4 regions of the Billgrantia sp. Q4P2 genome follow, and region 3 is predicted to be linked to each of the others. Evidence: predicted binding sites of a transcription regulator. Region 3 holds the regulator's gene; each other region holds the start of a gene.

What was found. Region 3 encodes sigma-54, which starts transcription at its own class of promoters, with help from an activator protein. Its sites were predicted from a motif close to TGGCACNNNNNTTGCTNT; they were not measured.
Region 1: the regulator sigma-54 is predicted to act here: its motif matches at 1,405-1,422, upstream of ACUY1T_RS21010 (nitrate reductase).
Region 2: the regulator sigma-54 is predicted to act here: its motif matches at 2,101-2,118, upstream of ACUY1T_RS21085 (CmpA/NrtA family ABC transporter substrate-binding protein).
Region 4: the regulator sigma-54 is predicted to act here: its motif matches at 1,738-1,755, upstream of ACUY1T_RS21095 (NarK family nitrate/nitrite MFS transporter).

What each region holds. Positions count from the first base shown of each region.
Region 1 covers NZ_JBRBAI010000019.1:12,227-15,509, forward strand. Annotated here, with positions in the region: gene ACUY1T_RS21000 (CmpA/NrtA family ABC transporter substrate-binding protein) at 1-505, opposite strand, end outside; gene ACUY1T_RS21005 (ANTAR domain-containing response regulator) at 502-1,134, opposite strand; gene ACUY1T_RS21010 (nitrate reductase) at 1,554-3,283, shown strand, end outside.
Region 2 covers NZ_JBRBAI010000019.1:30,845-34,127, forward strand. Annotated here, with positions in the region: gene ntrB (nitrate ABC transporter permease) at 1-628, opposite strand, end outside; gene ACUY1T_RS21085 (CmpA/NrtA family ABC transporter substrate-binding protein) at 645-1,946, opposite strand; gene ACUY1T_RS21090 (nitrate- and nitrite sensing domain-containing protein) at 2,257-3,283, opposite strand, start outside.
Region 3 covers NZ_JBRBAI010000002.1:336,446-339,728, forward strand. Annotated here, with positions in the region: gene lptA (lipopolysaccharide transport periplasmic protein LptA) at 1-199, shown strand, start outside; gene lptB (LPS export ABC transporter ATP-binding protein) at 201-932, shown strand; gene ACUY1T_RS04440 (RNA polymerase factor sigma-54) at 1,091-2,512, shown strand; gene hpf (ribosome hibernation-promoting factor, HPF/YfiA family) at 2,621-2,929, shown strand; gene ptsN (PTS IIA-like nitrogen regulatory protein PtsN) at 2,936-3,283, shown strand, end outside.
Region 4 covers NZ_JBRBAI010000019.1:34,270-37,552, forward strand. Annotated here, with positions in the region: gene ACUY1T_RS21090 (nitrate- and nitrite sensing domain-containing protein) at 1-166, opposite strand, end outside; gene ACUY1T_RS21095 (NarK family nitrate/nitrite MFS transporter) at 261-1,613, opposite strand; gene ACUY1T_RS21100 (murein L,D-transpeptidase catalytic domain family protein) at 1,970-2,710, opposite strand; gene ACUY1T_RS21105 (L,D-transpeptidase family protein) at 2,879-3,283, shown strand, end outside.

The DNA of each region.
Region 1 (3,283 bases), on a different contig from region 3:
CGCGGTCGGGGGCGATGTCGCCCAGGGTGAGCCATTCGCGCAGCTGGTAGTGCTGGCAGGCATAGGGGTAGACCATGGCCAGGCGCGGGCGTTTGTTGCCGCCTTGGCGCCGTAGCCAGTTGCCCAGCGCCAGGGCGCTGTTGGCGGGGTTGTCGGTGAGTTCGGCGCCGCAGGCCTCGCTCAGCGTCGAGGAGAGCGTCACGCTATTGCCGTTGCGGCTGAGCAGCAGCGGGGCCAGGGTGTCGCAGGGCGCGCGGCCCAGCCCCAGGCTCATGGCCAGCGGCATGGGGGCGAGCATCTGGGCGCCGTCGAGCAGGCCGGCGGCGACCTTGTCGCGCAGGGTGGCCCAGGCGTTCTCTCGCGACAGGCTGACATCCAGCCCCTGGGCGGCGAAGCAGCCCCGTTCGCGGGCGACGATCAGCAGGGCGGCGTCGAGCAGCGGGACGAACCCGAGGGTGATGCGCGCGAGTTCCGGCGGGGTGGTGTGGTGTTGCAGGCGGCTCATGAGCGGGATCCCCGTTTGTCGGCGGCTCGCCCCTGGGGCGATATCGGGTTCAAGCGGTCGAGAATGTCGATGACGTTGTCTGCCACTTCGGCGATGCGCTGGCCGCGGTCCATGGCCAGCTTGCGCAGCATGCGGTAGGCCTGTTCCTCGTCGCAGTCCTGGTGCTTCATCAACAGGCCCTTGGCGCGCTCGATGCGCTTGCGCTCGGTCAGCTGGTTGCGTGCCTTGTCGAGTTCCTGGCGCATGCTCTGGAAGGCGTCGAAGCGGGCGATGGCCACCTCGACGATGGCTTCGACCCGCTCGGGTACCAGGCCGTCGACCACGTAGGCGCTGACGCCGGCCTTGAGCGCGGCCTGCAGCATGTCGGAGTCGTGCTGGTCGGCGAAGAACACTACCGGACGCGGATTCTCGCGGTTGAGCAGCGCCATGCTTTCCAGCGTGTCGCGGTCGGGGCTCTCCATGTCGATGATCACCACGTCGGGCTGGTGGCGCTCGACCATCTGGTTGAGGCTGGCCGGGCTCGAGAGCCGGCAGATGACCCGGTGTCCTTCGGCCATCAATGCCTCCTCGACCATGGCGGCACGTACCACCTCGTCGTCGACCAGTAGAATGTTCAAGGGGGATGGCATGGTGGCGTCGCTCATTCCTGGCTAAGGCGTCTACCAAGTTCTAGCAAGAAACATTCCAATTGCGGCTTCTCAGGCGACTTCCACCGCGCGGCCAGTGCCTGCCGCGAGTGTGATTGCTGCGGCGCAGCATGGAAATCGCCTCTCCAGCACCAGTCTGGTGCATTCAGCCGTCGGCCGTGCCGGTGCATGGTGCGCTGCCGCATAATGAGGACGCCTGGGGTACAACGGAGGCAAATGCATCTGGCTGAAACGCTCCGGTTATTCGCCACATGGCATGCTTTCTGCTTGATATGAATCAGGTAAATTCAATGGGGCGCAATGTTCAGCGCTCCGAGCGGCAACGACGCCCGCCAACCGCCGCCCCTTGGGGACGGCCGTTGGCGGGCGTTGTCGTTTCGCGTCAAGACAGGAGATTCGCCATGCGTGAGGCCCGAACCACTTGCCCCTACTGCGGCGTCGGCTGTGGCGTGCTGGCCAGCATCGAAAACGGCGAGATCGTCGACGTGCAGGGCGACCCGGAGCACCCGGCCAACTTCGGCCGGCTGTGCGTGAAGGGCTCGGCCCTGCACGAGACGCTGGGCAGCCATGGCCGCCTGACCCGGCCCCGGGTCGACGGCGTCGAGGTCGACTGGGAGACGGCGCTGGCCACGGTGGCCGAACGGCTCACGGCGGTGCAGGCGACTCGCGGCCGCCAGGCGGTCGCCGCCTACCTTTCCGGGCAGCTGCTGACCGAGGACTATTACGTCGCCAACAAGCTGTTCAAGGGCTTTCTCGGCACGCCGCACCTGGATACCAATTCGCGGCTGTGCATGGCCTCGGCCGTGGCTGCCCATAAGCGCGCCTTCGGCGCCGATGCCGTGCCGTGCAGCTACGAGGACCTGGAAGAGGCCGAGCTGGTGGTGCTGGTGGGTTCCAACCTGGCCTGGAACCATCCGGTGCTCTACCAGCGCTTAAAGGTAGCCAAGCAGCGCAACCCGCTGCTGCGGGTGGTGGTGATCGACCCGCGGGTCACCGACACCTGCGAGATCGCCGACCTCTACCTGGGGCTGAAGCCGGGCAGCGACGCCCGACTGTTCACCGGGCTGCTGGCGTGGATGGCCAAGCGCAACAAGCTCGACCGGGTCTACCTGGAAGCCCATGCCCAGGGCTTCGAGGAGGCGCTGGCCGCGGCGCGGGAGCAGGATGCCAGCGTGGAGGCCATCGCCGCGGACTGCGACGTCGATTCCGAGCGCTTGGAAACCTTCTTCTACTGGTTCGCCAGCCACCTGCACGTGGTCACGCTGTTCTCCCAGGGCGTTAACCAGTCCACCAGCGGCACCGACAAGGGCAATGCCATCATCAACTGCCATCTGGCGGGCGGCAAGATCGGCCTGCCCGGCGCGGGGCCGTTCTCGATCACCGGCCAGCCCAATGCCATGGGTGGGCGCGAGGTGGGGGGGCTGGCCAACCAGTTGGCCGCGCACATGGACTACGACACCCCCGGCGCGCGGGATCGCGTCACGCGTTTCTGGTCCACCGAGCGGCTGGTGCCGTGCCTGCCCGATGGCCCCGGCCACAAGGCGGTGGCACTGTTCGAGGCGATCGAGCGCGGCGAGGTGCAGGCGTTGTGGATCATGGCCACCAACCCCGCCGTGAGCCTGCCGCGGGCCGACCGGGTGCGCGCGGCGCTGGAAAAGTGCCCGCTGGTGATCGTCTCCGAGTGCATGGCCGACGCCGACCTGCTGGCCTATGCCGACATCGTGCTGCCGGCCTCGAGCTGGTCGGAGAAGGATGGCACCGTGACCAACTCGGAACGGCGCATCTCGCGCCAGCGCGGCCTCCTACCGCCGCCGGGGGAGGCACGCCACGACTGGTGGATCGTCTGCGAGGTGGCCAAGCGGCTGGGCTTTGGCGAGGCCTTCGACTATACCCGCCCGAGCGAGATCTTCGACGAGCACGCCAGGCTCTCGGGCTTCGAGAATGAAGGAGAGAGTCGCAGGCTGTTCGATATCTCCGGCCTGGCCGGGCTCGACCGGGCCGCCTACGACGCCCTGGCGCCGATCCAGTGGCCGGTGAATGCCAGTGCCCCCCACGGTACCGCCCGGCTGTTCACCGACGGCCGCTTCGCCACGCCGGATGGCCGTGCCCGCATGCTGCCGGTGCGCCCGCG
Region 2 (3,283 bases), on a different contig from region 3:
AGATGTAGGGCGCGGCGGCAGGCAGCATGATGCGGGTGAAATACTCCATGCCGTTGAGACGCAGCACCCGGGCCACGTTGCGGTAGTCCTCGGGAATGTTGCGGATGCCCACCGAGGTGTTGAGGATGATCGGCCAGATCGCGGTGATGAAGATGACGAAGATCGCCGAGGGATTGCTGTCCTGGAAGCCGGCCAGCGAGATCGGCAGCCAGGCCAGCGGCGGCACGGTGCGCAGTACCTGGAACACCGGGTCGAGGCCGTGCATGGCCCAGGTAGACTGGCCCACCAGAACGCCGAGGCCGATGCCGGCCACCACGGCCAGGGAGTAGCCGTAGGCCACCCGCTCGAGGCTGGCGAGTATCTGCCAGGCCATGCCTACGTCGTTGCCCCCGTAGTCGTAGAAGGGATTGGCGATCAAGTCCCAGGTATCGCGCAGCATCTGCGACGGAGCCGGCAGGCTGGCTCCCGGGGTTGAGCAGAGGATCTCCCACAGGGCCAGCAGCAGGCCGATGATCACCACCGGCGGCAGGACTCGCTGGCTGAACAGCTGGCCCGCCCGCTGGACATGGCCGGACCAGGCGGCACTCGCGACCCGTGGCTCGCGCTCGTGACTCTGCATGCTTTTCATGCTCGTTCTCCTTGCCTCAGGCGAGGCGCTTGATCGCCAGGCTGTCGAGATAGGCCTGGGGATTCTCGGGGTCGAAGGTCGTCCCGTCGAAGAAGGTCTCGATACCGCGTGAGGAAGCGTCGGGGATGTCGGTGCCGTCCACGCCGAGGGCCGCGGCGGCCTCGCGCCACAGCTCCTCGCGGTTGACCTGGCGAATCAGCGTCTGGCTGTCGAAGTCGGCCGGCAGGTAGCCCCAGCGCTGGTTCTCGGTCAGGAACCACAAGTCGTGACTCTGGAAGGGATAGGAGGCGAAGTCGCTCCAGTAGCGCATTTGATGCGGGCTGTCCTCGACGACGCGGCCGGTGCCGTAGTCGAAGTTGCCCTTCATGCGCTCGACGATGTCCTCGTAGGGGGCATTGATCCAGCGCCGCCGCGAGCAGATACGTGCCACTTCCTCCTTGTTCTGCGGCTCCTCGCAGAACATCTGCGCCTCCATGATGGCCATCAGCAGCGCCCGGGTGGCGTTGGGATTGGCCTCGACGTAGTCGGCGCGCATCGCGAAGGCCTTCTCCGGATGGTTGTGCCACAGCTCGCTGGTGGTCAGGGCGGTATAGCCGATGCCCTGGTGAATGAGCTGCTCGTTCCAAGGCTCGCATACGCAGAAGGTGTCCATGCTGCCCACGCGCATGTTGGCCACCATCTGGGCGGGGGGCACCACGATGGTGGAGATATCGCCGTTGGGATCGATGCCCGCCGCCGCCATCCAGTAGCGGATCCACAGGTCGTGGGTGCCGCCGGGGAAGGTCATGGCGGCGCGCACCTCGTTACCGGCAGCGCGCTTGTCGGCAAGCGCCTGACGGAACTCGCCGGCATCGACACCGACCTCGAGGTCGAGATACTCCTGGGCCACGGAGATGCACTGTCCTCCCAGATTGAGGCGCGCCAGGATATGCATCGGCACCGGCACGTTGTTGGGCGTCATGGCACCGCTGGCGATCAGGTAGGGCATGGGCGTGAGGATGTGGCCGCCGTCGATGCCGTTGCGCTGCGAACCCAGTACCAGGTTGTCGCGGGTGGTGCCCCAGGAGGATTGCTTGAGCACCTCCACGTCGGTCATGCCGTGAGCGGCGAAGAAGCCCTTCTCCAGTGCGACGAACAGCGGGGCGGCATCGGTCAGGGCGATGAAGCCGAGCTTGGCCGAGGTGGTTTCCGGCCGTCCGCTGGCCAGGGCCCAGCTGGCGGGCAGGCTGCCGAGCACGGCCGAGCCCCCGAGGACGGTTGCACTTTGCTTGAGAAAACGACGCCGATCGAGCGAGTGTCCCTTGTTGGTCTTGTTCATTGGTATGGCTCCCAGGAGGAAGGATCCGGCGACAAAAAACGGCGCCTGCCCCGATTCGCATGACATCGTCACGGGAACCTGGGCAGACGCCGTTGTCTGGTCCGAGTGCTGCTTGAAAGCGCTGAACCGTCATTGACTCAGCGGACGATCAGGCTTTGCAGCTTGGGTGCCATGGCGTTAAATTTGTATGGTTATTACTGTAAAAACAAATAGTTACTATCTGTTGAATGATGTCGATCAAATCATTTCGGTCATCGCCGGGCGCCGAGAAGGTGCGCAGCGCTTGTGCGCTGCACCATAAAGCGTCCGCTCAGCTGGTTGCGCGATCCGTATGCCGTACCTCTGCGGGAAGCTCTTCTGTGGAAGGCTTCTCTGTGGAAGGCTTCAGTATGTCGGCCAGCCCCAGTACGGTCTGGGCGATCTCGGCCATGCTCTTGCTCTGGTCCATGGCCATCTTGCGCAGGAAGGCGTAGGCCTGCTCTTCGCTCATCTGCTGGTGGGCCATGATCAACCCCTTGGCGCGCTCGATCAGCTTGCGCTCACGCAGCGCTCGGCGGGTGCTCTCCAATTCATCGCTCAGGGCCTGCAGGCGGCTCGCCTGGGCGCACATCAGTTCCACCAATGAACGGTTCAGCGAGGAACCCACGACTCGGGCGGTCACTTCGCCCAACTCATGGGTGGCGCTGCCATCGAACAGTTCCACGAGCTGCTGGCAAACGGCCGGCGAGGCATTGCCCAACTCACGGAACAGGTCGTCGTGGCGTGACAGGCTGTGGCGCGCGTCGAGGGTCTTCGCCAGGCACAGGTTCGACAGCTCGCCGATCAGGAAGGCTTCCACCCGCTGAATGGCATCGATGCGCCGAGTGGTCAATTCGTACCAGGTCTCGCCCAGAGGGCTGGCGCTCTTGGGTAGCGGCGTGGAGCCACTGGCCATTTCGCGCAATTGCTGGACGCCGTCCTGGGTGCGGCTGGGCATCTCGCGCTGCCATTGTTCCCGCCCCTCCTCGGTAGTGAACTCGAGGCAGGTATCAAAGCAGCGCTGCTGGGCGTCGATCAGGTGCAGCAGCAACTGGCGGTGTGCATCGTCGAAGCCACCGCAAGTGAAGCCGAAGGCACCGCAGGCGCGCTCCTGGCCGGCCAGCTCCTTGCCCTGCATCAGGTGGAAGATGGCTACCAGAGCGAGGGTGATTTCGGGGTCGCCGGCCGTATCGGCGACTTCGAACACGACCGAAAGCAGGGCGCTGATCAACTGGTTGAAGGCCTGGGTGGCATCATCGGGGCTGGTCTGGAGCGCCTCGATGTTGCTACGCAGTGCTTCCAGGCCGTCGAGGGCATGC
Region 3 (3,283 bases):
GGGCCGCACGATCGTCTATCACGTGGCCGAGCGGCGCGTGGAGCTGATCGACCGCGCCGAGCTGCACCAAGGGGGCGACACCTTCGACGGTGGCTACCTGGAGTACTTTCTCGACCGCCGCGTCGTTCAGGCCCGTGCCGAGGGGGAAGGCGTCGAGGGGCGCCAGCGTATCCGCATGACCCTGCAGCCGGAGCGCTGAAATGGCGAAGAAGACCCTGCAAGCCCGAAATCTGGCCAAGAGTTACAAGCGCCGCCGCGTGGTACACGACATCAGCCTCGCCATCGAACAGGGCTGCGTGGTCGGGCTGCTTGGGCCCAACGGGGCAGGCAAGACCACTTCGTTCTACATGATCGTCGGTCTGGTCAAGGCGGATGCCGGCGAAGTTCATATCGACGATCTGGATCTCTCGCACAGCGCCATGCACGAGCGAGCCCAAGCCGGAATCGGCTACCTGCCCCAGGAGGCGTCGATCTTTCGCAAGCTGTCGGTGGCCGACAACATCATGGCCATTCTCGAGACGCGCAAGGATCTCGACCGCCATGGGCGACAAGCAAGGCTCGAGCAGCTGCTGGAAGACTTCCATGTCACCCATATTCGCGACAACCTGGGCATGAGCCTGTCCGGCGGCGAGCGGCGGCGGGTCGAGATCGCCCGGGCGCTGGCCACCGAGCCGGCCTTCATCCTGCTCGACGAACCCTTCGCCGGGGTCGACCCAATTTCGGTGGGCGAGATCAAGGGGATCATTCGCCAGCTGAAGGCGCGCAACATCGGCGTACTGATCACCGACCACAACGTTCGCGAAACCCTCGACATCTGCGATTCGGCCTACATCGTCGGTGACGGCCAGATCATTGCCGAAGGTGACGCCGAGGCCATCCTTGCCAACAGGCGGGTACGGGAAGTTTATCTGGGCGAGGATTTTCGCCTGTAGCGCAATCCAGTGCATTATGCAAGCATTTGATCTTTATTTAAAATATTCTAATCAGGCATAAATATTGCCGATGGCATGCATATTGCAGTCAATTCTCTTGCAAGTCGCTGCCGACCGGTCTAGGGTAGAGTTTTCCGGCAGATGAGCCCGTTATTCTCATGGCCATGAAAGCATCCTTGCAACTGCGTGTCGGCACCCAGCTGACCATGACCCCCCAGCTGCAGCAGGCCATTGCCCTGCTGCAGCTCTCGACTCTCGATCTACGCCAGGAAATCCAGCAAGCCCTGGAATCCAACCCCATGCTGGAACTCGACGACGGCTTCGGCGAACAGGCCGTCGGCGAAGCCCAGAGCGATGACTGGGCCAGCGAAATACCCAGCGAACTCTCCACCGACAGTGACTGGACGGATACCTACCCCGATCATGGTTCGAGTTCCGGCGGCGCTACCGGCGAAGGACCGGATTTCGAGCGCCAGGCCTCGGAGCAGACGCTGGCCGGCCACCTGATCTGGCAATTGGCGATGACCGATCTGAGCGACCGCCAGCGCATTATCGCCGAGAGCCTGATCGATGCCGTCGATGGCGCCGGCTACCTGTCGCAGGCGCTGGAAGATATCCGCGACGGCCTGCGCCAGCAGGGGCTCGAAGGCCTACCCACCCGGGAGGTCGAACAGGTTCTGTTGCGCCTGCAGCAGTTCGAGCCCACCGGCGTGTTCGCCCGCGATCTGCGCGAGTGCCTGATGCTGCAGCTGGCCGCCCTGCCCGACGATACGCCGCTGCTGCCACAGACCCGTCGCCTGGTGCGCCAGTTCCTCGAGGCGCTGGCTGCCGACGACCGTCGCCTGCTCAAGCGCCGCCTGGGGCTGGACGACGATGCCCTGAATGAGGTCATTGCCCTGGTTCGCTCGCTGGACCCACGCCCCGGTAGCGCCTATGCCGAAGTGGGCAGCAGCTACGTCACCCCGGACCTGGTTGCCTATCACGACGAATCAGGCTGGCGCGTGGAACTCAACGCCGAGGCCCTGCCCCGGCTGCGCATACAGCCCGATTATGTCGCGCTGGTGCGGCGCGCGGACAAGAGCCAGGACAACCAGTTCCTCAAGGATCACCTGCAGGAAGCGCGCTGGCTGATGAAGAGCCTCGCCAGCCGCAACGATACCCTGCTGCGGGTGGGGCGGGAGATCATGGCACGCCAGATCGAGTTTCTCGAGCAGGGCGAAGAAGCCATGAAGCCCCTGGTGCTGGCCGACATCGCCCAGGCCGTCGAGATGCACGAGTCGACCATATCGCGCGTGACGACACAGAAGTTCATCCACACCCCACGCGGCGTGTTCGAGCTGAAGTATTTCTTTTCCAGCCACGTAGGTGGCAACGGCGACGGGGACGCCCACTCCAGCACGGCTATTCGTGCCCGTATCCGCAAACTGATCGCCGACGAGCCACCGCGCAAGCCTCTTTCCGACAGTCGCCTGGTGGATCTGCTGGCAGAGAGCGGTATCGAGGTGGCACGTCGCACGGTAGCCAAGTATCGTGAAGCTCTGGGAATTCCCTCCTCGAGCGAGCGCAAGCGTTTTCGCTGATGCCTCGACGTAACGCTGACGCTGGGCAATCGTCACTTTCGAGGGGGTTTGCAGGACAGCAAAAAGGGTTACAATCGAGCCACCACCCGAAGGACGAAGGAGCTTGTCATGCAAGTCAACATCACCGGCCATCATGTTGAACTGACCGATCCACTGCGTGACTACGTGAGCGAAAAGCTTAGCCGCGTCCAGCGCCATTACGACAACATCACCAACGTGCAAGTGACGCTCTCGATCGAAAAGGAGCGTCAGCAGGCCGCCTGCACGCTGCATGCCGCCGGCGCCGACCTTCATGCTGAAGCCTCCGATCCGGACATGTATGCCGCCATCGATGCGCTGACAGACAAGCTCGACCGCCAACTGGTCAAACACAAGGAAAAGGCCCAAGCGCGCGCCCAGGGCGCCGGCATTCGCTGAGCTGCCATGACACTGGAAACCATCCTGCCCCCGGAACGCGCGCTGTTCGACGTTCCCGGGGGCAGCAAGAAGAGGGTGCTGGAGTTCTTCAGCACCTTCATAGCGCAGAACACTCCTAGCCTCGACAGTCAGGAGGTCTTCGGCAGACTGGTCGGTCGTGAGAGACTGGGCAGTACCGGGATCGGCAATGGCGTGGCCATCCCCCATGCCCGTAGCCCCCACTGCCATAGCCCGGTGGCCGCCTTTCTCAAACTGGCCGAGCCCATCGACTTCGACGCCATCGACGGCGAGCCAGTCGATCTCGTCTTCGTGCTGCTGGTGCCCGAGGAGGCCGACGACACGCATCTGTCGTTG
Region 4 (3,283 bases), on a different contig from region 3:
GTTGTCCCCCTGATGCCAGGTAGACGTTCGAGGCGCCACGCTCCTTCTGCAGGGCATGAACGAAGTGGCTGACGTCGCCGACGATGTCGCAGGCTGCGGTGAGGTGTTCGAGGTCGTCGATTTCACAGCGCTTGGCTGTCAGTAGCAGGCGTTCGGCGGGTGTCATGGTTCACCTCTTGCTCACACGAGGGCCGCCGCCCTGAGGGCGGCGGCCGGGTTGCGGGCGAGGCCCGGCAAGTCAGGCTGCCGGGCAACATGGGTCAGCGCAGCGACAGCGCTCCGGCCCCGGTATCCTCTCCCACGGCATCGCGATAGGCCTTGGCTTCCACGGTTTCCACTTCGTCGGAGAAGCGCACCAGCAGCGCGCAGGAAGCCAGTACCAGCACGACCAGGCCGAGATAGAACAGCCCCTGTTGATAGGTGATCGCTTCGCTGCGGAACAGGAAGGCGGCGGCCACGGCACCGACGTTGCCGCCGGCACCGACGATGCCGGCCACCGCGCCCAGGGCTTTCTTGTTGATGAACGGCACCACGCCATAGGTAGCACCTTCGGCCATCTGCACGAACAGGCTGAACACCAGCATGATGCCGATGGCGTACGACAGTATGTGCATCTGTGAGAAGGCCACCAGGGCGATGCCTTCGCAGATCAGCGCGATGAACAACCAGCGCACGCGGCCCTTGAGTCCACCGTTGCGGGCGAAGAGGTCGGAGAACACGCCGCCCAGGGTGCGGGCGAAAACGTTCATCAGCCCGAACAGGCCGGCAATCATGCCGGCGGTGGCCAGCGTCAGGTCGAAGTTGTCGAAGAAGTAGATGGCGGCGATGTTGTTGATGGTCAGCTCGACGCCGAAGCAGAGGGCATAGACCACGAACAGCGCCCATACGCGGATGTCCTTGGCTGCAGCGAGGAAGCTCTTGCCGGCACTGTTCTCACCATCGGCTTGCGGCAGCTCGCCGCGTGCACGCAGCTCACTGAAGTTGCCGTTCGGCGCGTCCTGGGTGTAGAGCCAGTAGCCGATACCGGTGACGAACATCACCACGCCCGGCACCACCATGGCCAGCCGCCAGCCCAGCGTCTCGCTGACGCCGAGCATCAGCAGGCCGGAGAAGATCAGCGGCATCACGATCTGGGTGGTGCCGCCGCCCAGGTTGCCCCAGCCGGCACTGGTGGCGTTGGCGGTACCCACCACGTTGGGGGCGAACATCATGGTGGTGTGGTACTGGGTAATGACGAAGGAGGCGCCGATGGCACCGATGGCCAGGCGGGCCAGCAGGAAGGTTTCGAAGCTGTTGGCGAAACCGATGCTCATCACCGGGATCGAGCCGAGCAGCAGCAGCCCGGTATAGGTCTTGCGCGGGCCGAGGCGATCGCACAGCACGCCGATCAGCAGCCTCACGATCACGGTGATCAAGACCGAGGCGATGATGGTATTGCCGATCTGGGTCTGGGTCAGGGCCAGGTCCTCGCGTACCACCGCCATCAGCGGGGCAATGCCGAACCAGCCGAAAAAGCAGATGTGGAAGGCGAACCAGGAGAAGTGGAAGGCGCGCATCTGGGGCGTGCGCAGGCTCAGGAGGCGAATGCGGTTCGCCTTGTTGAGAATTTCCATGGTGTGTGACCTCGTACGGATTGTCGATACATGAGTTCGCCCTTCTCCGTTGAAGGTCAGGTCTGACGCACTCGTACTTCTCTCGAGAAGCCTGGTCCACGCCTACCCGGCAATTGGTTCATATCAAGCAATCTGTTTGCCATATTTTTCATTTATTATTTCAAAACATAGCGTTGTGGCTTGAGTGATGGCGTAGAGAGTGGCTGGTCGAGGTCGCTGGCATGGCGAGAATGGTGCAGCGCGGCAGAAACATGCCCCCTGCTGGTGCTCAGGGGGCGACAGGCGCTATGCGAGGCGTACGGAAGGATAATGCAAAGGATGGTGCCAGGGAGGCGCAGAATGAAGGGTGCGAAGGCTCAGTACATGGCCAGCTGCGCGGGAGCCCGGTCGCAGCTGAGGAAAGCGGAACTCTCCAGCCACTCGGGGTCGGGGTAGTAGGCGAACAGGTAATGATTTTCCTTGATGCTGTCGATCAGGGGATAGGTCACTTCCTGGCGTACTGCAGGGCAACCGTGGCTGCGTCCCAGTCTGCCGGTCTGGCGAATGAACGCCTCGCTGACGTAGTCGGCACCATGGATCACGATGGCGCGCTGGTAGGCCAGGTCGTTGACGCCGGCTTCCAGCCCTTCCAGGCGCAGCGAGTAGCCGTTGCTCCCGTAGTAGCTGTTCATGGTGCGGAACAACCCCAGGCTCGACTGGTAGCTCTCCGGCGTGTTGGAGAATACGGTCGCCTCGGCGTCGCCCGAACCACGGCCGTGGGAGACCAACTCCTCGAACATCAGCCGCTCTTCCGCCAGGTCGAAGACCCACAGGCGCGGCTCGGTGGAAGGTCGCGAGAAGTCGATGACAGCCAGCCGCTCGGCGTTGGGCTCGGCGCAGGCCAGGGCGCTGGCGGCAAGCGCCAGCACCTGCGGGTCGGCGCCAGGCGCGAGGCGGGTCAGGGTCTGGCTCAATGGGGCGGAGGCCGGGTAAGAGAGGCCTGCCTGGGCGAGGAAATTCCCGGCGTGAACGGTGGTGGAAAGGGCGGCGGGCAGGGCGGCCAGCAAGGAAGCGGTCAGGGTCGATAGCGGAAGTCGCAGGGTCGGTAGAAAGCGCATCGGCATGCCTATGACGTTGACACCGCATGCGGCAGGCGCCGCCCGCGGAAAAAGATGATCGTAAACAAGGTGAACGGACCCGGCTGGCTTACAGCCATTTGCCAGGCACTATTATGAAGAGAGTGGCCAGGAAGGCCAGACCGGCTATCAACGGATCAGGAGTCTGAAATGCGGCTTATTGCAAGGATGGGGATGTTGCTGCTGCTCGGCCTCGCGCCACTGGCCTGGGCGGAACAGGGCGAGGCAGCAAAAACATGGGAAGACGAGCCGGGCGTGGTGGGAGAGCTGGCTCGTCAGGTGGCTTCGGAGGCGCCGCGGATACAGGACTTCTATGCCCTGCGTGACTATCGCCCGGCATGGCAGGATGCCGACGCCGTGGCGGCGTTCACTTCGGCACTGCATACCCTCGAAAGCGATGGGCTCCACCCCCAGGATTATCGCCCGGATGAGTTGCGGAATCGGCATCGAGTGGCCTACGAGGATGGCGCCGATGACGAAGTGCAGGCGCAGTACGATCTGTTTGCCACCCGCATGCTGCTGATGGCACTCGATCATCTGCAGCGCGGCAAGGTC